2 regions of the Kribbella sp. NPDC051770 genome follow, and region 2 is predicted to be linked to the other one. Evidence: riboswitches for the same ligand, from Rfam matches in the RefSeq annotation. Region 2 holds a riboswitch; the other holds the start of a gene.

Region 1 (4,177 bases), 170 kb from region 2:
CCAGCAGCTCGCCGCGCGGGTGCGGCTGGTCGGACCCGAAGTACCCGAGCTCCGGTACGTCGATCAGCCGGTAGTCGACCGTCCACGGCCGGCTGACGCGCCCGTTGAAGGTGATCAGACCGATCTCGGTCATCCCGTAGACGTCCAGCAGGTCCAGGTCGAGCAGCGAGTCCAGCCAGGTCGCCAGCTCGGTGGAGATCGCGGCCGCGGCGGTGACGGCCAGCAGTTGCCGGCCGCCGAACAGCCGCTGGACCAGCTCGGCGGTCACCTGCGCTTCCAGCCCGGCGTCGTCGGCACCGGCGGCCCGGCGGCGTACGGTCTCGTCCTGGAACTCCTGGTACAGCACGTCCCAGGCCCGGGGCACCAGCGCGATCGCGGTCGGACGCACCAGTGCCAGCTCCTCCAGGAAGCTGGACATGTCGTTGTTGGCCGGGAAGTACGCCGTACCGCCGACCGCGAGCGTGCCGTGCAGGACCTGCCGGGCCATCAGGTGACCCATCGGCAGGTTGTTGAGGGTGATCCACGGCATCCGGCCCGGCACCGGCCGGCTCAGCAGGGGAGCGGTTCGCCAGATCTGGACGATCTGATTCTGGGTGAACACGACGCCCTTGGGGGTGCCGGTGCTGCCGGAGGTGTAGAGGATCAGCGCCGGGTCTTCGCCGCGGACGTCGGGCGCGGGCGGCATCGGGTGGTCGGCGCCGGCCGCGATCAGTTCGGCCACGGTCTGTACGGCGACCTGCGTTCCGGCCAGGGCGAACCGGGCGGCGGCCAGGGCATCGACGTCGTCGTGGATCTCGGGCCGGTGATCGAGGACGACCAGCAGCCGGACGGTCGGGTCCTGGCTGGCCAGCTCGACGGCTGTGTCGAGCAGGTCGAGGCCGGCGGCGAGAACCGTCGACTCGGTCTCGGCGACGATCGGGAGCAGCCGGTCCACCGGTACGCCGAGCGGCAGCGAGGCGGTGACCGCGCCGAGGGCGGTCGCCGCCAGCTCGACGACCGTGTAGTCGACGCCGGTGAAACCGAGGAAGCTGATCCGGTCACCCGCGCCCAGCGCACCGCCCGTGCCCAGCGCGGCGGCGACCGCCCGCAGGCGCTCCGCGAGCTCGCCGTACGTCGCGGAGGTGCTGTACGCCGCCAGCTTGTCGGCCCGATTCCGCCCCGTGGCCGGATCGGTCGACAGCTGGACGGCGCGCTCGGCGAACGCGGGCCGGTCGGCGTACGCGGTCAGTACGACGTCGAGCAGCTCCCGCACCCCGAGGTCCGGTCGCAGTAGCGCCTCCTCGACGGCCGCGTCGGGGAAGGCGGCGGCGAACTGCGGGTCGTTGGCCAGCAGGTCGGCCAGCCGCTGGGTGGTGCGGTCGGCGCGGGATTCGACGGACACGGTGGGGCCTCCGGACCTGGTCGGGGTAGTAGCAGTGCTGAGTCTGTCCGGGCCGGATAGGCGTTTGGTATACGTCTGTTCACCCCCCGGCGGCGGGTCCGCGTCCAGGTGATGGAGGCAACAACTCGGGCGTTGGCCGACGGCGTACACTTCAAGGACGAGTGAACCCACTCGCGTGCTCCGGGGTCGGTGTAATTCCGAGCCGGCGGTGACAGTCCGCGACCCGGTCGATGCAGTTCGTCGGCCGGTTGACCTGGTGGAATTCCAGGACCGACGGTGAAAGTCCGGATGGGAGGCGCACGCGATCGGTGTGCGCTGTCCTGCCTGCGCGGCAGTGGCGGAGCGTGCCGGTTGTCACAGACCCCGGAAGTGCGTCCGTGACAACGAGGGACCGTCTGTGAACAACGCCGTGACTGGTTTCGGGCCGGTCGACGTCGCCTGGATGCGGCGCGCGATCGAGCTCGCCGCGCGCGGGATCGGCAGTACGCACCCCAACCCCGTGGTCGGCTGCGTGATCACCGGCCGCGACGGCCTCCCGGTCGGCGAGGGGTACCACCAGCAGGCCGGCGGGCCGCACGCCGAGGTGAACGCGCTCCGGATGGCCGGTGAGCGCGCCCGCGGCGGGACGGCGTACGTGACGCTGGAGCCCTGCAACCACACCGGCCGGACCGGCCCGTGCGCGGACGCGCTGATCGAGGCCGGGATCGCCCGCGTCGTGTACGCCGTACCGGACCCGAACGCGCAGGCCGCCGGCGGCGCCGCCAAGCTGCGCGGCAAGAACATCCGGGTCGAGCAGGGCGTGCTCCAGACCGAGGCCGAGGACGTGAACCACGTCTGGCTGCACAGCGTCCGCACCGGCCGCCCGTTCGTGACCTGGAAGTTCGCCACCACCCTGGACGGCCGCAGCGCCGCCAAGGACCGGTCGAGCAAGTGGATCACCGGCGCCGCCGCCCGCGCCGACGTGCACCGCAAGCGCGCCGAGTGCGACGCGATCGCGGTCGGCACCCAGACCGTGCTGGTCGACGACCCCGAGCTGACAGTCCGCGACGAGCACGACCAGCCGCTGCCCCGGCAGCCGCTGCGCGTCGTCGTCGGCGACCGCGAGATCCCGACGACGGCGCGGGTCCGCAACGACCGGGCGCCGACGCTGCTGCTCCCGACCCACGACCCCGCCGAGGTGCTGAGGCAGCTCGACGACCGCCAGATCCGCCACCTGTGGCTCGAGGGCGGGCCGACGCTGGCCGCCGCCTTCCTGCGCGCCGGGCTGGTCGACCAGATCGTCGCGTACGTCGCCCCGGCGCTGCTCGGCTCGGGCTTCTCCGCCGTCGGCGACCTCGGCACGGAATCTATCGACCACCTGCGGCGCTTCACCCTTGCGGACGTCACTCGCCTCGGCGACGACGTCCGGCTCACCCTGACTCCCCTGGGAGGGAAGTAGATGTTCACCGGAATCGTCGAAGAGCTCGGGACCGTCGAGTCGCTCGACCTGCTGGACGGCGACGCGGCCCGGCTCACCATCCGCGGCCCCAAGGTCACCGAGGACGCCGGTCACGGCGACTCGATCGCGGTCAACGGCTGCTGCCTGACCGTCGTCGAGACCGGTGACGGCACCTTCACCGCCGACGTGATGCGCGAGACGCTGCGCCGGACCAGCCTGGGCGGTGTCGAGAAGGGCTCGACGGTCAACCTGGAGCGGGCCGTCACGGCGCACGAGCGGCTCGGCGGGCACATCGTCCAGGGCCACGTCGACGGCGTCGGCACGATCGCGAGCCGCGAGCCCGCCGAGCACTGGGAGGTCGTCCGGGTGGCGGCCGGTCCCGAGCTGCTCCGGTACGTCGCGGAGAAGGGCTCGATCGCGGTCGACGGCGTCTCGCTGACCGTCACCGACGTCGACGACGCGACCGGGACGTTCGGGATCAGCCTGATCCCGACCACGCTGGAGCTGACCGTGCTCGGGCGGAACAAGATCGGCGACACCGTCAACCTCGAGGTCGACGTGATCGCGAAGTACGTGGAGCGGTTGCTGACCGCTCCGAAGAGTGTTGCCGGAGGCGACGAATGATCGACTGGCTGCTGCACGAGCAGGTCACCATCGCCGGTTCGCCGGTACTCGTGCGTGAGATCGTCGGGAACGTGTTCGGCCTGGCCAGCGCGCTGTTCGGGATGCGCCGGCTGGTGTCGGCGTGGCCGGTCGGCGTCGTCGGCAACGTGCTGCTGTTCACGGTCTTCGTGGGCGGGCTGTTCGACACCCCGCAGGACAAGGACCTCTGGGGCCAGGCCGGCCGCCAGGTCTTCTTCGCGCTCGTCAGCCTGTACGGCTGGTACCGCTGGTACCAGACCCGGCACGGCGGCGCCAAGACCGGTGTCCAGCCGCGCTGGGCCTCGGCCCGGGAGCGGCTGGAGATGCTCGGCGCGGCCGTCGTGCTCTACGCGATCTCGTACTTCGTGCTGAAGGAGCTCGGCTCCTGGGGTCCGCAGTGGGACGCCTGGATCCTGACCGGGTCGATCCTGGCGACGTACGGGATGGCTCGCGGGTTCGTCGAGTTCTGGCTGGTCTGGATCGCGGTCGACGTGGTCGGGGTGCCGCTGCTGGTGCAGGCGAAGTTCTACCCGTCGGCGGCGATGTACGTGGTGTACGGACTGTTCTGCGTGCTCGGCTTCGTGGCCTGGTGGCGGATCGACAAGCGGGAGGCCGTCCCGGCCGCCCCCGAACCAGTGGTGGTGGGTTAGACGATGGGCGAGGTGCTGAAGCTCGACACGATCGAGCACGCGATCGACGAGATCCGGGCCGGGCGC
Region 2 (4,177 bases):
CGGCAGAAAGAGTGTCGGTGTCCACCACCACCGCATCCCTCAGCCCGTACCGCTCCTGCAGCTCGTCCTCCAGATCGCTGTGCACCCCGCTCGGCATCGTCACCACCGTGTGCACGATCCCCACCTCGACCGCCTGCTTGAGCATCCGCGACACCCGCGCCTGCGACAGGTTCAGCTCGCTGGCGATCTTCGGCTGGCGGATCCCCTTCTCGTGGTACATGCGGGCGACCTTCGCGAGCAGGCGTAGTTCGTCCAGGCCGGGGCGGCGCACGCCACGATTCACGGTTCCCCCTTCAGACAGGTCAGGACTGGACTATAGGCAGATGTAGACGCGCGGTGCGCCACCCGGATCGGGCAGCGGATCGCCTGGCGTGTCTCGCCGGCCGGTCGCGACGACGGAGCCGTCGCGGGGATCGACGATGCGGTAGTCGAGCGGGACGGAGTCGTCGAAGACCATCAACGGGCCGCCGTGCTCGCGGTAGACGATCAGCAACCCGTCGGCTCCGCGCAGCGCGCGGCCGGAGATCACCCGCGTCCAGTCCGGCTCCATATCCACAAGTGGCAGACCAGCCAGCACCCGACCAACCAACCCCACGTACGTCGAACCGCCGAACCCCAGCGCCTCCCGCCACCCAGCGTCCGGCGCGATGAAGAACGCGGAGTGCCCGGGCTCGGAAGCATGCAGCCGCCACTGCCACAGGCTCCCCGCGCCGTACACGACCCCCATCGTCCCGCCCGCGCACAGGTTGCTCCACGCCTCGTGCCCCTGCCACCACCCACCAGCGACGTCCAGCCCACCGTGCTGCTCGTACGTCGGCTCGCCGTTCGCCACGGCTCGCACCGGCGTGTTGCGCCACATGTCGGCGACCCGTTCGGCGACGTGCTCGCCGGTGTGCCCGGTCTGGCACCACTGGAAGTCGAGCCAGTCGGCATCCTGGTGCGCCGAGGCGCGGATGTGCGGGCGGTAGTGGATGCCGGTCGGCTGCTCGTAGCAGTCGACGGCGTGCACCTCCGCTCCCCCGGCCGAAACCTGCGGCTCGCGCCCGGTACCGTCGCCACCGACGAGGTAGATCGCGGGCTGCGCGCCGTACCGGGCGACGAGGTAGCGGCAGTACGTCGCGTACTCGTCCGCTGGTACGACGGTCCCGGCGACGTCGAGCCCCTTCCAGCCGAAGCCCTGGAAGACCGGCTGCAGCACGGGGACGATCCCGTGTTCGACCAGGACCTCCAGCAGCTGATCGAGGTACTGGAAGTACTCCGCCCGAGGCTGCAGCAGGTGACCGTCAGGCAGGTCCTCGAACGCGACGTCGAACCCCTCGTCCGCGGTCCGGTCGCGCGGGCCGACGGCTCGCATGTCGGGTTGCACCGACATCAGCAGTACGGCGTTGAAGCCTTTCGCCTGCCGATCCTCCGCGTACGAGCGGACCTGATCAACCGTCGCTCGCCAGGGCAGCGCCCAGGCGGTGTCGGCGATCAGCAGCGCCGGGGTGCCGTCCGCGTGGACCAGGCTCCGGCCGCCTGGGGACATCTGCCAGAAGCCGTGGGCGTAGAACGGATTGGTTTCGCCGGCCGGTACTTGTGAAACCTCCAGCACGCCTGAGGAGGAGCCGAACGCCCACTCCCACCGCCCCGCCAACGGCGGAGCGAACCGGACCCGCCACACCGCCCCGGCACCACCCTCCCCGGAGACCTCACCGTCCCAGAACCCCGGCCGCCGCAGCCTCGCCCCGCTCTCGTGCTCGAAATCCGCCCACACCTCCGCCCCGTAACCCACCGGAAGCGACGCAGACAGCTCGACGGACCGCCAGACGATTGAGATGGACATGACACTCCCGGATCGAACGAGGACGGATACACTGCGAGTGAAGAACACACACGTGCTCTGGGGTCGGTGAAATTCCGAGCCGGCGGTTAAAGTCCGCGACCCGTACCTCCGCGAGGAGGTCCGGTTGACCTGGTGGAACTCCGGGACCGACGGTGAAAGTCCGGATGGGAAGACGCACGTGGCAGATTTCGCGACGCCTGTTCGGCGCGCGCCCAAAAGGCGTGCGACAAGCAGCCCGTCGCGGAGCTGTCGTTGCCCCGGAGTGCCAGGCCGAGAGGACAGCGACAGTGAGCACCACCGTGACGACCACTCGTCTGGACACCATCGACCACGCGATCGCCGAGATCGGCCGGGGTCGCCCGGTCGTCGTCGTGGACGACGAGGACCGTGAGAACGAGGGCGACCTGACCTTCGCCGCCAGCCTGGCCACGCCGCAGCTGATGGCGCTGCTGGTCCGCTACTCCAGCGGCTACGTCTGCGCCCCGGCCGCGCCCGAGATCCTGGACCGGCTCGAGCTGCCGCTGATGGTCCCGAACAACCAGGACAGCCTGCGTACGGCGTACACGGTGTCGGTCGACGCGAGCACTGGCGTCGGGACCGGCATCTCCGCCGCCGACCGCGCCCGCACCGTCAACGTGCTCGCCGACGCGACAGCGCAGCCGCAGCACCTGATCCGCCCCGGCCACATCCTCCCGCTGCGCGCGGTCGCGGGCGGGGTCCGGCAGCGGCCCGGTCACACCGAGGCCACCGTGGAGCTGGTCCGGCTGGCCGGGCTGCCGCCGGTCGGGGTGATCGGCGAGCTGATGAACGACGACGGCACGCTGATGACCGGCGCCGACCTGCGCGCGTTCGCCGACGCCCATGACTTCGCGATGGTCTCGATCGCCGACCTAGTCAGCTACCTGGGCTGACCAGTCGCCGGGCGGCGGCCGCGATGCCGTCCGCGGACAGCCCGTACCGATCCAGCAAGTACGCCGCGGAGCCGGTCGGCGCGAACTCGGGGATCCCGAGGATCGACACCCGCGCCGGGTGATGCTGTACGACGGTCTCCGCGACCGCCCCACCGAGCCCTCCCCCGCTGACCCCTTCCTCCGCCGTCACGATGCCGGCCGTCTCCCGCGCGGCCGCGATCACGGCGTCGGTGTCGAGCGGCTGCACCGTCGGCATCGACAGCACGCGCGCCGAGATCCCCTCCGCGGCCAGCTGCTCGGCCGCGGCCAGCGCGCGCCAGAGCACCGTCCCGTTGCTGATCAGCGTCACGTCGCCGCCGTCCCGAACGGTGATCGCCCGGCCCAACTCGAACGTGTAGTCGTCGGAGTGGATCCGCGGCACGCTCATCCGGCTGACCCGGATGAACACCGGGCCGTCCGACGAAGCAGCCCACCGCAACGCCGCCGCCGTCTCGATCGGGTCGGCGGGCACGATGATCCGCATCCCGGCGATCGCGCGCAGCCAGGCGATGTCCTCGATCGAGTGGTGCGTCGGCCCGAGCTCGCCGTACGCGACGCCCGGGCTCATCCCGCACAGCTTCACGTTGGTGTGCGAGTACGCGACGTCGGCCTTGATCTGCTCCAGCGCGCGCCCGGTGAGGAAGCAGGACGCCGCCGAGACGAACGGGATCCGGCCGCCGTTGGCCAGGCCGGAGGCGACGCCGACCATGTCCTGCTCGGCGATGCCGACGTTGATCAGCCGGTCCGGGAAGGCCTTGCGGAAGCTGTTCAGCTTGCTCGACCCGACCGAGTCGTTGACCACGCCGACGATCCGCTGGTCCGCGTGCGCCAGCTCGGCCAGCGTCTCGACGTACGCGTCCCGGCAGTCGTACCGCGGCTGGTCCGCGATCGAGGGACTGTCGGTGACCGTCATGAGAGCTCCTTGAGTGCTTGGTCGAACTCTTCGGCGTCGGGCACCCGGTGGTGCCAGGCGACGTTGTTGCTCATGAACGAGATCGGGTGCCCCTTGTGGGTGTGGGCGATCACGAAGGTCGGCTTGCCGGGCCGGAACGGTACGGCGGACAGCACGTCGAGCAGCTCGCCGTGGTCGTGCCCGTTCACCTCGACCACCGCGAACCCGAACGCCGCCGCCTTCTCCGGCAGCGGGTCGAGGTCGTTGGTCTCCTTGGTGGTCGCGCCCTGCTGCAGCCGGTTCCGGTCGACGATCACGGTCAGCCGGTCCAGCTGGTACTGCGAGGCCGCCATCATCGCCTCCCAGTTGCTGCCCTCCTGCAGCTCGCCGTCGCCGACCAGCACGTACGTACGCCGCAGCGACACGTCGAGCTTGGCCGACAGCGCGTGCCCGACCGCGACCGGCAGCCCGTGCCCGAGCGGGCCGGTGTTCGCCTCGACGCCGGCGACC

Evidence for each region. Region 2 has a riboswitch for FMN ahead of ribB (3,4-dihydroxy-2-butanone-4-phosphate synthase). Riboswitches for the same ligand answer to the same signal wherever they lie in the genome.
Region 1: it holds a riboswitch for FMN, as region 2 does, so the genes downstream of both, ribD (bifunctional diaminohydroxyphosphoribosylaminopyrimidine deaminase/5-amino-6-(5-phosphoribosylamino)uracil reductase RibD) here and ribB (3,4-dihydroxy-2-butanone-4-phosphate synthase) in region 2, are expected to answer to the same signal.

The regions. Positions count from the first base shown of each region.
Region 1 covers NZ_JBFAYT010000001.1:251,420-255,596, reverse strand. Annotated here, with positions in the region: gene car (carboxylic acid reductase) at 1-1,381, opposite strand, end outside; FMN riboswitch at 1,553-1,686, shown strand; gene ribD (bifunctional diaminohydroxyphosphoribosylaminopyrimidine deaminase/5-amino-6-(5-phosphoribosylamino)uracil reductase RibD) at 1,824-2,819, shown strand; gene AB0M01_RS01240 (riboflavin synthase) at 2,820-3,443, shown strand; gene pnuC (nicotinamide riboside transporter PnuC) at 3,440-4,111, shown strand; gene AB0M01_RS01230 (bifunctional 3,4-dihydroxy-2-butanone-4-phosphate synthase/GTP cyclohydrolase II) at 4,115-4,177, shown strand, end outside.
Region 2 covers NZ_JBFAYT010000001.1:422,558-426,734, forward strand. Annotated here, with positions in the region: gene AB0M01_RS02040 (sugar-binding transcriptional regulator) at 1-283, opposite strand, end outside; gene AB0M01_RS02045 (DUF4038 domain-containing protein) at 314-1,825, opposite strand; FMN riboswitch at 1,874-2,007, shown strand; gene ribB (3,4-dihydroxy-2-butanone-4-phosphate synthase) at 2,113-2,736, shown strand; gene AB0M01_RS02055 (transketolase C-terminal domain-containing protein) at 2,720-3,688, opposite strand; gene AB0M01_RS02060 (transketolase) at 3,685-4,177, opposite strand, start outside.